2 regions of the Streptomyces sp. NBC_01244 genome follow, and region 1 is predicted to be linked to the other one. Evidence: riboswitches for the same ligand, from Rfam matches in the RefSeq annotation. Region 1 holds a riboswitch; the other holds the start of a gene.
What was found. A riboswitch is a leader RNA that binds a small molecule or an ion and turns the genes downstream of it on or off. The one in region 1 is predicted to bind guanidine.
Positions count from the first base shown of each region.

Region 2: linked by a shared signal. The riboswitch ahead of OG247_RS38560 (Ohr family peroxiredoxin) and the one ahead of OG247_RS16285 (DMT family transporter) in region 1 are both predicted to bind guanidine.

Region 1 is NZ_CP108488.1:3,666,359-3,672,193, forward strand. It holds gene OG247_RS16280 (transglycosylase domain-containing protein) at 150-2,609, shown strand; gene OG247_RS16285 (DMT family transporter) at 2,643-2,963, opposite strand; guanidine-III (ykkC-III) riboswitch at 2,995-3,088, opposite strand; gene OG247_RS16290 (GroES family chaperonin) at 3,147-3,488, opposite strand; gene OG247_RS16295 (DUF3618 domain-containing protein) at 3,535-3,903, opposite strand; gene bcp (thioredoxin-dependent thiol peroxidase) at 3,968-4,435, shown strand; gene OG247_RS16305 (HNH endonuclease) at 4,577-5,200, shown strand; gene OG247_RS16310 (HNH endonuclease) at 5,197-5,835, shown strand, end outside.
Region 2 is NZ_CP108488.1:8,665,982-8,671,816, reverse strand. It holds gene OG247_RS38570 (hypothetical protein) at 1-1,797, opposite strand, end outside; gene OG247_RS38565 (AraC family transcriptional regulator) at 1,997-3,016, shown strand; guanidine-III (ykkC-III) riboswitch at 3,069-3,131, shown strand; gene OG247_RS38560 (Ohr family peroxiredoxin) at 3,207-3,659, shown strand; gene OG247_RS38555 (putative glycolipid-binding domain-containing protein) at 3,680-4,255, shown strand; gene OG247_RS38550 (aminobutyraldehyde dehydrogenase) at 4,245-5,582, opposite strand; gene OG247_RS38545 (flavin monoamine oxidase family protein) at 5,704-5,835, opposite strand, start outside.

The DNA.
Region 1 (5,835 bases):
TCCTACGTCGGCCAAAGCGCGCGAGCTTAGTGCGGAGGGGCGATCCACGCGAACGATTTACGCCCGTCCGGAGCGGAACCGGCGGCCATCGGGTAGACAGCATGAGGTACAGATGTGGATATTTCGTACGGCGCCGAGGAGTCCCGGAGATGAGCGACCCGTCACCACCGCCCGGATGGACGCCTCGCGATCCCGACACCCCCGACGGGCAGCAGCCCACCGGCACCGGCGCGGCCCCGCAGCCCGGAGCGCCGCCCGCGGCCAAGGACGCGAAGAGAGCGGCGAAACAGCAGGCCAAGGCGGCCAAGAAGGCCAAGCGCAAGCGCACCGGCTGGCGCCGCCTCCTCCCGACCTGGCGCATGGCCCTGGGCGCGTGCCTGCTGCTCGCCCTGCTCATCGGCGGCGCCCTCGTGGCCGGCTACCTGCTGGTCCACATCCCGCCCGCCAACGCGGCCGCCACGGCGCAGTCCAACGTCTACCTCTACACCGACGGCACCCAACTCGCCCGCGACGGCGAAGTCAACCGCGTCAACGTGCCGCTCTCCCAGATCCCCCGGACCGTCCAAGAGGCCGTACTGGCCGCCGAGGACCGCGACTTCCACTCCGAACGGGCGGTGGACCCCGCGGCGATGCTGCGCGCCGCCTGGAACACCGCGACCGGCAAGGGCACCCAGTCCGGATCGACCATCACCCAGCAGTACGTCAAGAACTACTACCTGGGCCAGGAACAGACGATCAAGCGGAAGGTGAAGGAGTTCTTCATCGCGATCAAGCTCGGTCGTGAGAAGTCGAAGAACTACATCCTCGAGGGATACCTGAACACCAGCTACTTCGGCCGCAACGCCTACGGCATCCAGGCCGCCGCCCAGGCCTACTACGGCAAGGACGTCGGCAAGCTCACCACCGCCGAGGGCGCCTACCTCGCCACCCTCCTCAACTCCCCCAGCGCCTTCGACGTCGTCGCCCACCCCCAGGGCCGCGGCCGCGCCCTCGCCCGCTGGAACTACGTGCTCGACGGCATGGTCAAGAAGGGCTGGATGACGCCCGCCGAACGCGCCGCCACCCGGTTCCCCGAGCCCGGCAAGATCCGCCCGGCCGCCGGCCTCTCCGGACAGCGCGGCTACCTCGTCGAGGCCATCAAGGACTACATCGCCGAGAACAAGATCCTCGACGACAAGACCCTCGCCGAGGGCGGCTACCGCATCACCACGACCATCGACAAGACCCGCCAGACCGCCATGGTCGACGCCGTCAACGACAAGATGGTCAGCAAGCTCGACCCCGAGAAGCGCAAGGCGGACCGCGTCGTACGCACCGGAGCCGTCTCCATCGACCCGGCCACCGGCAAGGTCGTCGCCCTGTACGGCGGCATCGACTACACCAAGCAGTACGTCAACAACGCCACCCGGCACGACTACCAAGTGGCCTCCACCTTCAAGCCGTTCGTCTTCGCCGCCGCCGTCCAGAACAACTCCCGCACCCAGGGCGGTCGCCTGATCACCCCGTACACGATCTACAACGGCGACAACAAACGGCCCGTCGTCGGCAGCCGCATCCCCTACGACCCGGAGAACGAGGGGCAGCTCAGCTACGGCAACATCACCGTCAACACCGCCACCGACCTCTCCGTCAACTCCGTCTTCGCCCAGATGGTCGTCGACGTCGGCACCGACAAGGTCAAGCAGACCGCCATCGCCCTCGGCATCCCCGAGAACACCCCGAACTTCGACCCGGGACCGGCCATGGCGCTGGGCACCATGCAGGCCAGCGTCCTGGACATGACCCAGGCCTACGCGACCCTCGCCGACCACGGCCGCCGCACCCCCTACACCTTCGTCGAGAAGATCACCAAGGCGGGGGACACCGTCCCGCTCCCCTCGCGCGACCCGGCCCAGGCCGTCAGCCGCGAAGCCGCCGACACCACCACGTCCATGCTGGTCAGCGTCGTGGACAACGGCACCGGTACGGCCGCCCTCGCCGCCGGCCACCCCGCCGCCGGCAAGACGGGCACGGCCGAACAGGACCGCTCGGCCTGGTTCGCGGCGTACACCCCGAACCTGGTCACCGTCGTCTCGATGATGGGCCAGGACCCGGACACCGGCTCCCTGGAATCCCTCTACGGAGCCCTGGGCGAGGCCCGCATCGGGGGCGGCGGCTACCCGGCCCGGATCTGGGCCCAGTACACGAAGACGGCCCTGGGGGACAGCGACCCCCTCGACTTCGACCTGGAGCTCATGCCGGGCGCGAACCAGCCCCCGCCGCCCCCGCCCGTGAACCCGGACCCGACCCCCTCCCAGGAGGAAACACCGGGCGACCGCCCCTCGGGCCGGCCGGGCCGCCCGACCCGGACCCCGTCCACAGGCGGACAGACGGACGGGGGCCGGACGGACGGCGGCCAGACGACGGGCGGGCAGAACAACGGAGGCCAGACGGACGGAGGTCAGACCACCGGCGGCCAGAACACCGGGGGCCAGACCACGGGCGGCCAGACGGACGGCGGCCAGAACACCGGCGGCCAGACCGACGGCGGCGCCGCAACGGGCACCACGACGGGCACCCAAGGCGGCACCACCGAAGGCCTACGCCCACCGGCGGACCTACTGGAGTAGCCCAGTGAACCGGTGACTCAGCGACTCAGCGACTCAGTGACCGGAGGTCGCCTTCAGCCCGACGACGGCGGCCAACAGCAGACAGATGAAGAAGATCCGGGCGGCGGTGACGGGCTCCCCCATGGCGACCATCCCGACCACCGCCGCACCGGCCGCGCCGATGCCGACCCACACGCCGTACGCCGTACCGATCGGCAGGGTCTTGACCGCGATCGACAGCAGCACCATGCTCGCCACGATGCCGGCGCCCGTGAACACGCTCGGCCAGAGCCGGGTGAATCCGTCGGTGAACTTCATGCCGATCGACCAAGCGACTTCGATCAGACCGGCGACGATGAGCAGAATCCAGGCCATGACGGGCACCTCCGGAACGAGAGCGGAACGGGGTGCGTCGTCTTGTCATGCAGCCATCGGCAACAGCGCGACAGCCACCCGGTACGGCGCGTCTCGTCGGGGGTTCCTCCCCACCGTAGCAAAACCCGACGAAAAGGGCCGGTGACGATGGTCACCGGCCCATTCCCCACATCTGCGCGTGGTCTAGAGATAAAGCCCCGTGGAGTCTTCCGACCCCAGCCGCTCGGCGGCCACGGCGTGCAGGTCCCGCTCCCGCATCAGCAGGTACGTCGCCCCGCGCACCTCCACCTCGGCCCGCTCCTCGGGGTCGTACAGCACCCGGTCCCCCGGCTCGACCGTCCGTACGTTCTGCCCGACCGCGACCACCTCGGCCCAGGCCAGCCGCTTGCCCACCGCGGCCGTCGCCGGAATCAGGATGCCGCCGCCCGAGCGGCGCTCACCCTCCGGCGAATCGGATTTCACGAGCACGCGGTCGTGCAGCATGCGGATGGGCAGCTTGTCGTGGGTGGTGGTGTTCTCGCTCACGGAGCGAACCTACCCGCCCACACCCGCCCCGCACCCCCCAGGGTCATCAGCGCTTGCGTCGCGCCGACATCACCAGCAGGCCCACGACGCCGGCCGCGAGCAGTGCGACCGGCACGATCCGCTCGACGCGCGGGGCGCCGTCGTCGTGACGCAGCCCGTCGCGCGCATCGGTGACGAGGCGGTTCACCGTGGCCACCGCACGTCCGACGACATGGTCGACGTTGCTGACCATCTTCGCCTTGGCGTCCCCGACGATCGTCTTGGGGTGCATGCGCACCCCGATCTCGTCGAGCGCCTCGGCGAGCTGCTCGCGGCGGCGGACGATGTCCGCCTCGATCTGTGCGGGGGTCCTGGCTTCCGGCACCGCGCTGCCTCCGTCGTCGTGGTCGGTCCCTCGGCGGGCGTAGCCCACCATGAACAGTCTGTCAGCAGCTTAGTCTCGACACCGTACCGATCCCCTCCCGAGGAGACTGTTGAGAATGAGCGAGCGACTTGAGCCGGGCGACATCGCCCCCGCCTTCACCCTGCCCGACGCGGACGGCAACGAGATCTCGCTCGCCGACCACAAGGGCCGCAAGGTGATCGTGTACTTCTACCCGACCGCCCTGACCCCGGGCTGCACCAAGCAGGCCTGCGACTTCACGGACAACCTGGCCGTCCTTGCCACGGCCGGCTACGACGTCATCGGCATCTCCCCGGACAAGCCGGAGAAGCTGGCGAAGTTCCGCGAGCAGGAGCACCTGAAGGTCACCCTGGTCAGCGACCCCTCCAAGGAGGTTCTGACGGCCTACGGGGCGTTCGGCGAGAAGAAGCTGTACGGCAAGACCGTCACCGGAGTCATCCGCTCCACGGTGATCGTCGACGAGGAGGGCAAGGTCGAACGCGCCCTCTACAACGTCAAGGCCACGGGCCACGTAGCCAAGATCATCAAGGACCTGGGCATCTGATCCCGCCCCGCTCCTGCCGAAGCGGCCCGCACCCACCCGGTGCGGGCCGCTCTGCTTTCCGGACGAAATCAGCCGTAACTGTCCGACTATCGGTCCGTTACTCCGTACGAGGGCCGCACGCGCGGCCGATAGGGGGAGGCAATGACAGTCCGGTACACGCGCGAGCTCCTGCAAGAAGCAGCCCGCGAGACGAACACCTGGGACGACGCCGTCCGCTGGTGCGGCGGCACGGCAACCAGTGGAAGCAGGCGCTACCTGCAGGCGAAGATGCGGGAAGCGGGGATCGACTGCTCCCACTTTCCGACGGGATGGGCACGGCACACGGAGGAGCGACTCCGCGAGCTGGTGGCCGCGTCCACGTCCATCTCGGAGGTGATAGGCCGACTCGGCATCAACAACGTCGGCGGCAACCAGACACACATCTCGCGGCGGATCGCCGCTCTCGGCATCGACACCTCGCATTTCGTCACGACCCGAAGGCGCCCCAAGGGGTCGCTCGGACCAGCGCTCTCACTCAGGGATCCGCAGGACGGCCGAATCCCTGGCGATCGGCTACGCCGAGAGTTGCGGAAGGTCGGTGTTCCCGAGGAATGCGACGAGTGCGGCATCGGCACGGTGTGGAACGACAAGCCCCTCCGACACGAGGTCGATCACATCAATGGCGAGTGGTGGGACAACCGACAGGAAAACCTCCGGCTCCTGTGCCCCAACTGCCATGCAGCTACGGACACGTACCGGGGCCGCAAAGCCAGGAGGGCGGCATGAGCGAGGTCAAGTACACGCGGGACCTGCTGAGCCGGACGGCGCCACGGGCCACCAGCCTGGTCGACCTCATGCGGCTTCTGGAGGCCCCGCTGCTGGCAGGTCCGCGTAGGTATCTGCGCGACAGACTCGCTCACTACGGCATCGACACGTCCCATTTCGTCGACGAGCCGCTCCCCGACCGGGTCCGCCAGCACTACACGGAGGAGAGGCTGCGCGAAGCCGCCGCATGCTCGGTCGAGATCGCCGGAATGCTCGCCCACATGGGCGTCGAGCCGTACAACAGCGCCCGCGCCCACATCACCAAACTCCTCGATCGGTTCGGGATAGACACCTCGCACTTCCCACCGCGACACGCTCCTTCATCACGTCACCTCTTCGCCCGCGGGGACATCGCGCACGCCGTCGCCGACTCGATGAGCATGGCCGGGGTCATGCGCACACTCGGACACCACCCCCTCGACGGTGCCGCACGCGCCAAGGCCAGGCGGAGCATCAGCGAATACGGGCTGTCGACAGAGCACTTCACCGGCCAGGGACACGCCATCGGACGCCCCTCCCCCGCGCGGATGCCCTCGGCCGAGATCCTGAGGCGCCTCGAAGCCGGTTCCTCGCGCACGAAGACGGTGACACTCCGC
Region 2 (5,835 bases), 5.0 Mb from region 1:
GTGCCCGGCGTGGGGCCGGTGGCCTCGGACCAGGGGAACGTACGGGGTGGTGTGGCCGTCGGCTCCCTCCCAGGTGCGCAGGTAGCCCTCGGCTCCCCGCATGAGCTCGTCCACCACGTCCTGGCCGCCGGTGACCCGGATGTCCTCGATCCAGTCGGGTACGAGGCCGTAGTGGGTGCCGCCGCCGTCGGCGTTGACGTCCCAGACGCGCGAGCCGGTGACCTGCCGGTCGAGGACCGATCCGCCGTCGGGGCTGCGGAAGGGGTAGCGGACGGGGTTTCCGGCCGGGGCCCGGGGGCCGGGGAGCCAGGCGAAGCCGTTCATGTCGGTGCCGATGCCGTAGCCGGCCCCGTACTTGGTGCGCAGGGCGGCGTGCCTGCGCGCCTCTGCGGTGAACGCGGGCGCCTCGTACATGTGGCCCGTGATGAAGCCGCCCAGGCGGTAGACCCGCTCGGTCCAGTTGTCGTCCATCCAGCCGTGGGTGGACAGCACGCCGGAGTAGCGTTCGGCTTCGAGCACGCGCAGCGCCTGGTCGGCCGCCTTGACGCTCATGTGGTCGATCTCCAGCATCATGTTGCGTCTGGTCATGCCCAGCACCGCGTACTCGCCCAGGGCGGTCAGGCCCCGGCGGTTGCACTGGGCGGCCTGCAAGGCGGCGCCGTAATCCGGCGGTTCGACACCCTCCGGCAGGGCGCCCCGGATCCGGGCCTCCGTCGCGGCCTCCGGCTCCGACTCCGGCTCCCGCTCCGGCTCCGGCTCCGAGGCGCCGGTGTGCTCGGCCGTCGCTGCGGCCAGCCCGAAGCCGATCGGGTTGTCGTGCTCGGCGCCGGGGCAGGGCTCCGTGCTCCAGAAGGTGCCCGTCGACAGGAACTGGCCGACGTTGATGGCCATCCCCTGGGTGCCCGAGTCGAACCGGACGCCGCACAGGGCGTTGTCGAACTTGTGGCACAGGAACATGCTGCGCACGCCCAGCCGGTGCAGTTCGTCGAGGCCGCGGTCGATGTCGGCCATGGTGCAGCGGGCGCCGTCCAGCACCTGCTTGCAGCCGAACGGTTCGGAGGTCTCCACACCGAGGACGACGGCGAGCTTGCCCTCCTGGATGACCTTGCGGGCCTGGCCGGGCTCGGTGACGACCCGGAACCAGCCCTTGCCCGCGCCGCCGTACATGGCGTCGACGAAGTCCTGGAGCTCGTAGGTCTTCTGGATCTGGAGCCTGATCGCGGACATCTCGTCGCAGCCGCGGTCCTTGAAGAAGTAGAGCGAGCAGATCACGCCGTTGGTGACCATGTCGTTCACCAGGATCCGCTGGCCGCCCCGCCAGGCCCGCTCCACCCAGGCGTAGTACGTCTGCTGGTGGGTGGCGGAGTCGTGGGCCGGCCAGTCGCGGAACGTCGGCCAGCCGGTCGGGTCGTGCCGGCCGTCACCGCCCTTGGTGATCATGTCGAAGAGGGCGAGGACGCCGTTCGGGTAGTGCTCGGGGCAGTCCTTGAGGGCGTCCGCCGCCCCCGCCCTGGAGAAGACCTTTCCGCAGACCAGCCGTCCTCCGAACCCTTCGTCGGACATCAGGTGCACGTGCCCGTCGACGTATCCGCGGACCCGGCCCTGGGCGTCGGTCCCGGTGAACGGCTCCCCCGTGACGTTGACCTGCGAGTCCGGGGCCGGGCGCGCCACGGGCTCCCACCACTGCGGTCCGGCCGCCGCCCCGGCGGTCGAGGGGCCGAGCAGCAGGGTGATCAGTGCGAGGACCAGGCCGGTCAGCAGGTACCGGCTTCGCCCGGGGGCTCTTCGTCGGTTCATCCCCATCCCTTCCTTTCATGACGCGTTCATGACATGGCTTGGGTGCGGACCAAGGCCGAAGGCCGAGGCCGACCCTAGGAGCAGCCCGCGGCGCCGTCATTCACTTCGGCGGCCAACCCGTTGACTCTCCGGACCGACCCCCGGCGCCGTCCCGCGGGCGGTGTTGACGGGGGCCGCGCGCCCGCATTGACTGACCGACGTGTCAGCCATCGAGCCGCCCTCCGTCAGCGCGTGCTACGCCCTCGCCGTCCTGAGCGCCACGGCGGAGGGCACCGGCAGGCCGGGTCCCTGGACCTCGCCCACGGACCGGCTCGCCGTCGGCGAGATGCGCGCCCTGTGGGACGAAGTGCTCGGCGCCGTGGGCGCCGGCCCGCACACCGGGCTCCTCGTGGGCGACCGCATCAGGCCCGAGGGCCTGCACATCCTGGGCCACCTCGTCCTCACCTGCGCCAGCCTCGCGGACGCGGCGCGGGCGGCCGAGCGCTACCACTGCCTGGTGAGCCGGTCGGGCACGGTGACCCTGCACCGCCGGGACGGCGTCGGCCGGGTCCGCTACCGGCCGACCGTCGACCCCGCGGCCATGCACCCCCAGCAGGTGGAGGCGATCGTCAGCAGCATGGTGCGGGCGGGCCGCTGGATCGCCGGCGACGGCTGGGCGCCCCTGGCCGTGTCCTTCACCCACCCCCGCAGGGGCTCCGCGGAGCCTTATGCCCGCGTCCTCGGCTGCCCCGTCTCCTTCGACGCCCCGGAGACCGCGATCACGGTCGCCGACGAGGACCTCGACCGGCGCCGGCCCCTCTACGACCCGGCCCTCGACGCCCTGCACCGGGCCTACGCCGACCGGCTCCTGCACCGGCTGTCCGCGCCCGTTACCGTCGCGGAGCGCGTACGGCAGTGGCTGGAGGACGCCGCGCTCGAGGACGCGGGCCCCGAGGGCCCCGCCAAGGAGCTCAGCCTCAGCGTCCGGACGCTGCGCAGGGCCCTGCACGCGGAGGGCACCTCGTGGCGCGCGCTCCTCGACAGCGCCCGCCACGGCCGGGCCGGGCGGCTGCTGGAGACCACGGACCTGCCGCTGGACCGGGTCGCCCCCCTCGTCGGCCTCAGCGGCGCGACGGCCCTGGTCCGCGCCTTCAACCGGTGGGAGGGCATGCCTCCGGGGGCCTACAGGAGCCGGCACCGGCCCGCGTCCGCGGAGCGCGACGGGGCCGGCCGCGGGTGAGGAGGGTCACCGCCGGCGGCGCCCCGCCCGGCCGGCTCCGTTGCTAGATTGTCCGGCGGCCGACCCATGGCCCCGGACGAGACGCGCCGTACCCGGTTACGCACGACGACGCGCGAGGTGCCGCACGAGCGGCGCCTTCCGCTGTCCGCACCCGGGCAGCTTCCTCGTCGAGCAAGATGGGCCGAACGCCATGACCGTGCCACTCACCCGCAGCCTGTACCGGACGACCGCGCACGCTTCCGGGGGCCGCACCGGAACCGTCCGCACCGACGACGGGCGCCTGGACGTCCGCCTCGCCCCGCCGCGCAAGAAGGTCCCGGGCACCACCAACCCCGAGCAGCTGTTCGCTGCCGGTTTCGCCGCCTGCTTCACCTCCGCGCTCGCGGAGGTCGCCGCCGAGTTCGGAGCGGACGCCTCCGCCGCGCGCGTGGCGTGCGAAGTGCAGCTCGGCACCACGGACACGCCCGCGGGCTACGGCCTCGCGGTGTCCCTCACCGTCAGCCTGCCCGGATGGCGGGCGGCGGACCTCCAGCCGCTGCTGCACCGGGCGGACGCGGTCTGCCCCTACTCGCAGGCCGTACGCGGCAACGTACCGCTGACGCTGCTGGCCCTGGACGACCCGGCTTCCGCCGACGGGGCCTGAGCAGCCGGTACGGTGACGGCATGAGCGGATCCCGGCGCCTCGTGCGCACCTGGGAGGTCTTCCCCGGCTCGGGCTACTCGACCGCGTGGGTCGACCTCACCCAGGGCGCCTTGACCGCGCGCGGTCGCTCCGTCGGGCTGGACCCCGAGCCGTACTGGCTGACGTACGCCCTCGAAACCTCCGACGGCTACGTGACCTCGCGCCTCCACGTGACGGTCGAGACGGCGGCGTCGACCCGGGAGCTGGACCTTCGGGGCGACCGCGGACGCTGGACCGTGGACGGCGCGCACCGCCCCGATCTCGACGGCGCCGTCGACTGCGACCTGGGCCTCTGCCCGCTGACCAACACCATGCCCGTGCTCCGCCACGGCCTGCACCGGCGGCCCGGAACCGGACCGCACCACTTCCTCATGGCCTGGGTTTCGGTCCCGGACCTCGCCGTCAGCGCGAACCGGCAGACGTACACGCCCCTCGCGCGCGGGGACCACGGCGCGCGCGTCCGCTACGAGTCCGGCGGCTTCCGTGCGGACATCGGCTTCGACGACGACGGTCTGGTCCTGGACTACCCGTCCCTGGCGGCCCCGCTCACAGCATGACGTGCTTGACCTGGGTGTAGTCCAGGAGCCCGGACAGGGAGAGGTCGCTGCCGTAGCCGGAGTGTTTGACTCCGCCGTGGGGCATCTCGGAAACCGTGGTGCCGTGGGTGTTCACCCAGACGATGCCGGTGTGCAGGGCGCGGGTGGCGCGCATCGCGCGATCGTGGTCGGTGGTCCACACGCTCGCGGCCAGGCCGAAGCGCACGCCGTTGGCGAGGTGCAGGGCCTCGGCCTCGTCCGCGAAGGGCTGGACGCTCACGACGGGTCCGAAGATCTCCTCCTGCACGATCTCGTCGTCCTGGCGGACGCCCGCGACCACGGTCGGCTCGTGGAAGAAGCCGGGGCGCGCGATCCGGCCGCCGCCGGTGACGATCCGGGCGTGGGGCGGCAGGCGGTCCAGCAGTCCCTGTACGGAGGCGAGTTGGGAGGTGTTGTTGAGGGGGCCGAAGTCGGCGCCGGCGCGGAGCCCGGCCGCCTCGGCGGCGAAGGCCGCGAGGAACGCGTCGTGGATCCGGCGGTGGACCAGGAGCCGGGTGGGCGCGGTGCAGTCCTGGCCTGCGTTGTAGTAGGCCACCGCGGCGAGGGCGGCGGCGGTCGCCTTCACGTCCACGTCCTCGTGCACGATGACGGGGGCGTTGCCTCCGAGTTCCAGGTGGACCCGCTTGAGGCCGGCCGCGGCAGCCGCCGCGATCTCCTGTCCGGCCCGGACGCTGCCGGTGACGGCGATCAGGGCGACCGCCGGATGGGCGGTGAGGGCGCGTCCGGTGTCGCGGTCACCGCAGACGACGTTGAGCACGCCCGGCGGCAGGTGTTCCGCGGCGATCCGGGCCAGCAGCACGGACGAGGAGGGGGTGGTGTCGGCGGGCTTGAGCACGGTGGTGTTGCCTGCGGCGACGGCCGGAGCGATCTTCCACGCGGCCATCATCAGCGGGTAGTTCCAGGGGGTGATCTGGGCGCAGACCCCGACCGGTTCGCGGCGCAGCAGGGAGGTGCGGCCCTCGGTGTACTCGGCCGCGGCGGCGCCCGGGAGGTTCCGCGCGGCTCCGGCGAAGTAGCGGAAGCTGTCGGCGATCCCGGGGAGCTCATCGTCCCTGAACTGCTCGGCGGGCTTGCCGGTGTCCCCGGTCTCGGCGGCGGTGAAGGCCTCCGCGTGCGCCTCGATGGCGTCGGCGATGCCGAGGAGGGCGCGCTGCCGCTCCGCCGGGGTGGTGGTGGACCAGTGCCCGTACGCGGCCGCCGCCGCGAGGCAGGCCGCGTCCGTGTCGGCGGGACCCGAGCGCGGGGCGTGGCGGTGCACGCGGCCGGTGGCGGGGTCGGTGAGGGCCATGGTCGCACCCGAGGCGGCGGGCCGGTCCACTCCCCCGATGTGGTTGTGGAGGGGCCCGATGTGGTGGTTGTGCGGGGGCCCGATGTGGTGGTGCGGGGGCCCGGTGCGGTCGTGCGGGGTGTCAGCCACGGCGCAGGGCCTCCTCGGCGGCGGCGCGTCCGGTGCGTACGGCGCCTTCCATGTAGCCGGCCACCCACTGGTCGGATCCGCAGACGTAGAAGGGGGGTTCGTGGGTGCCGTGCCGGGGGCCGAC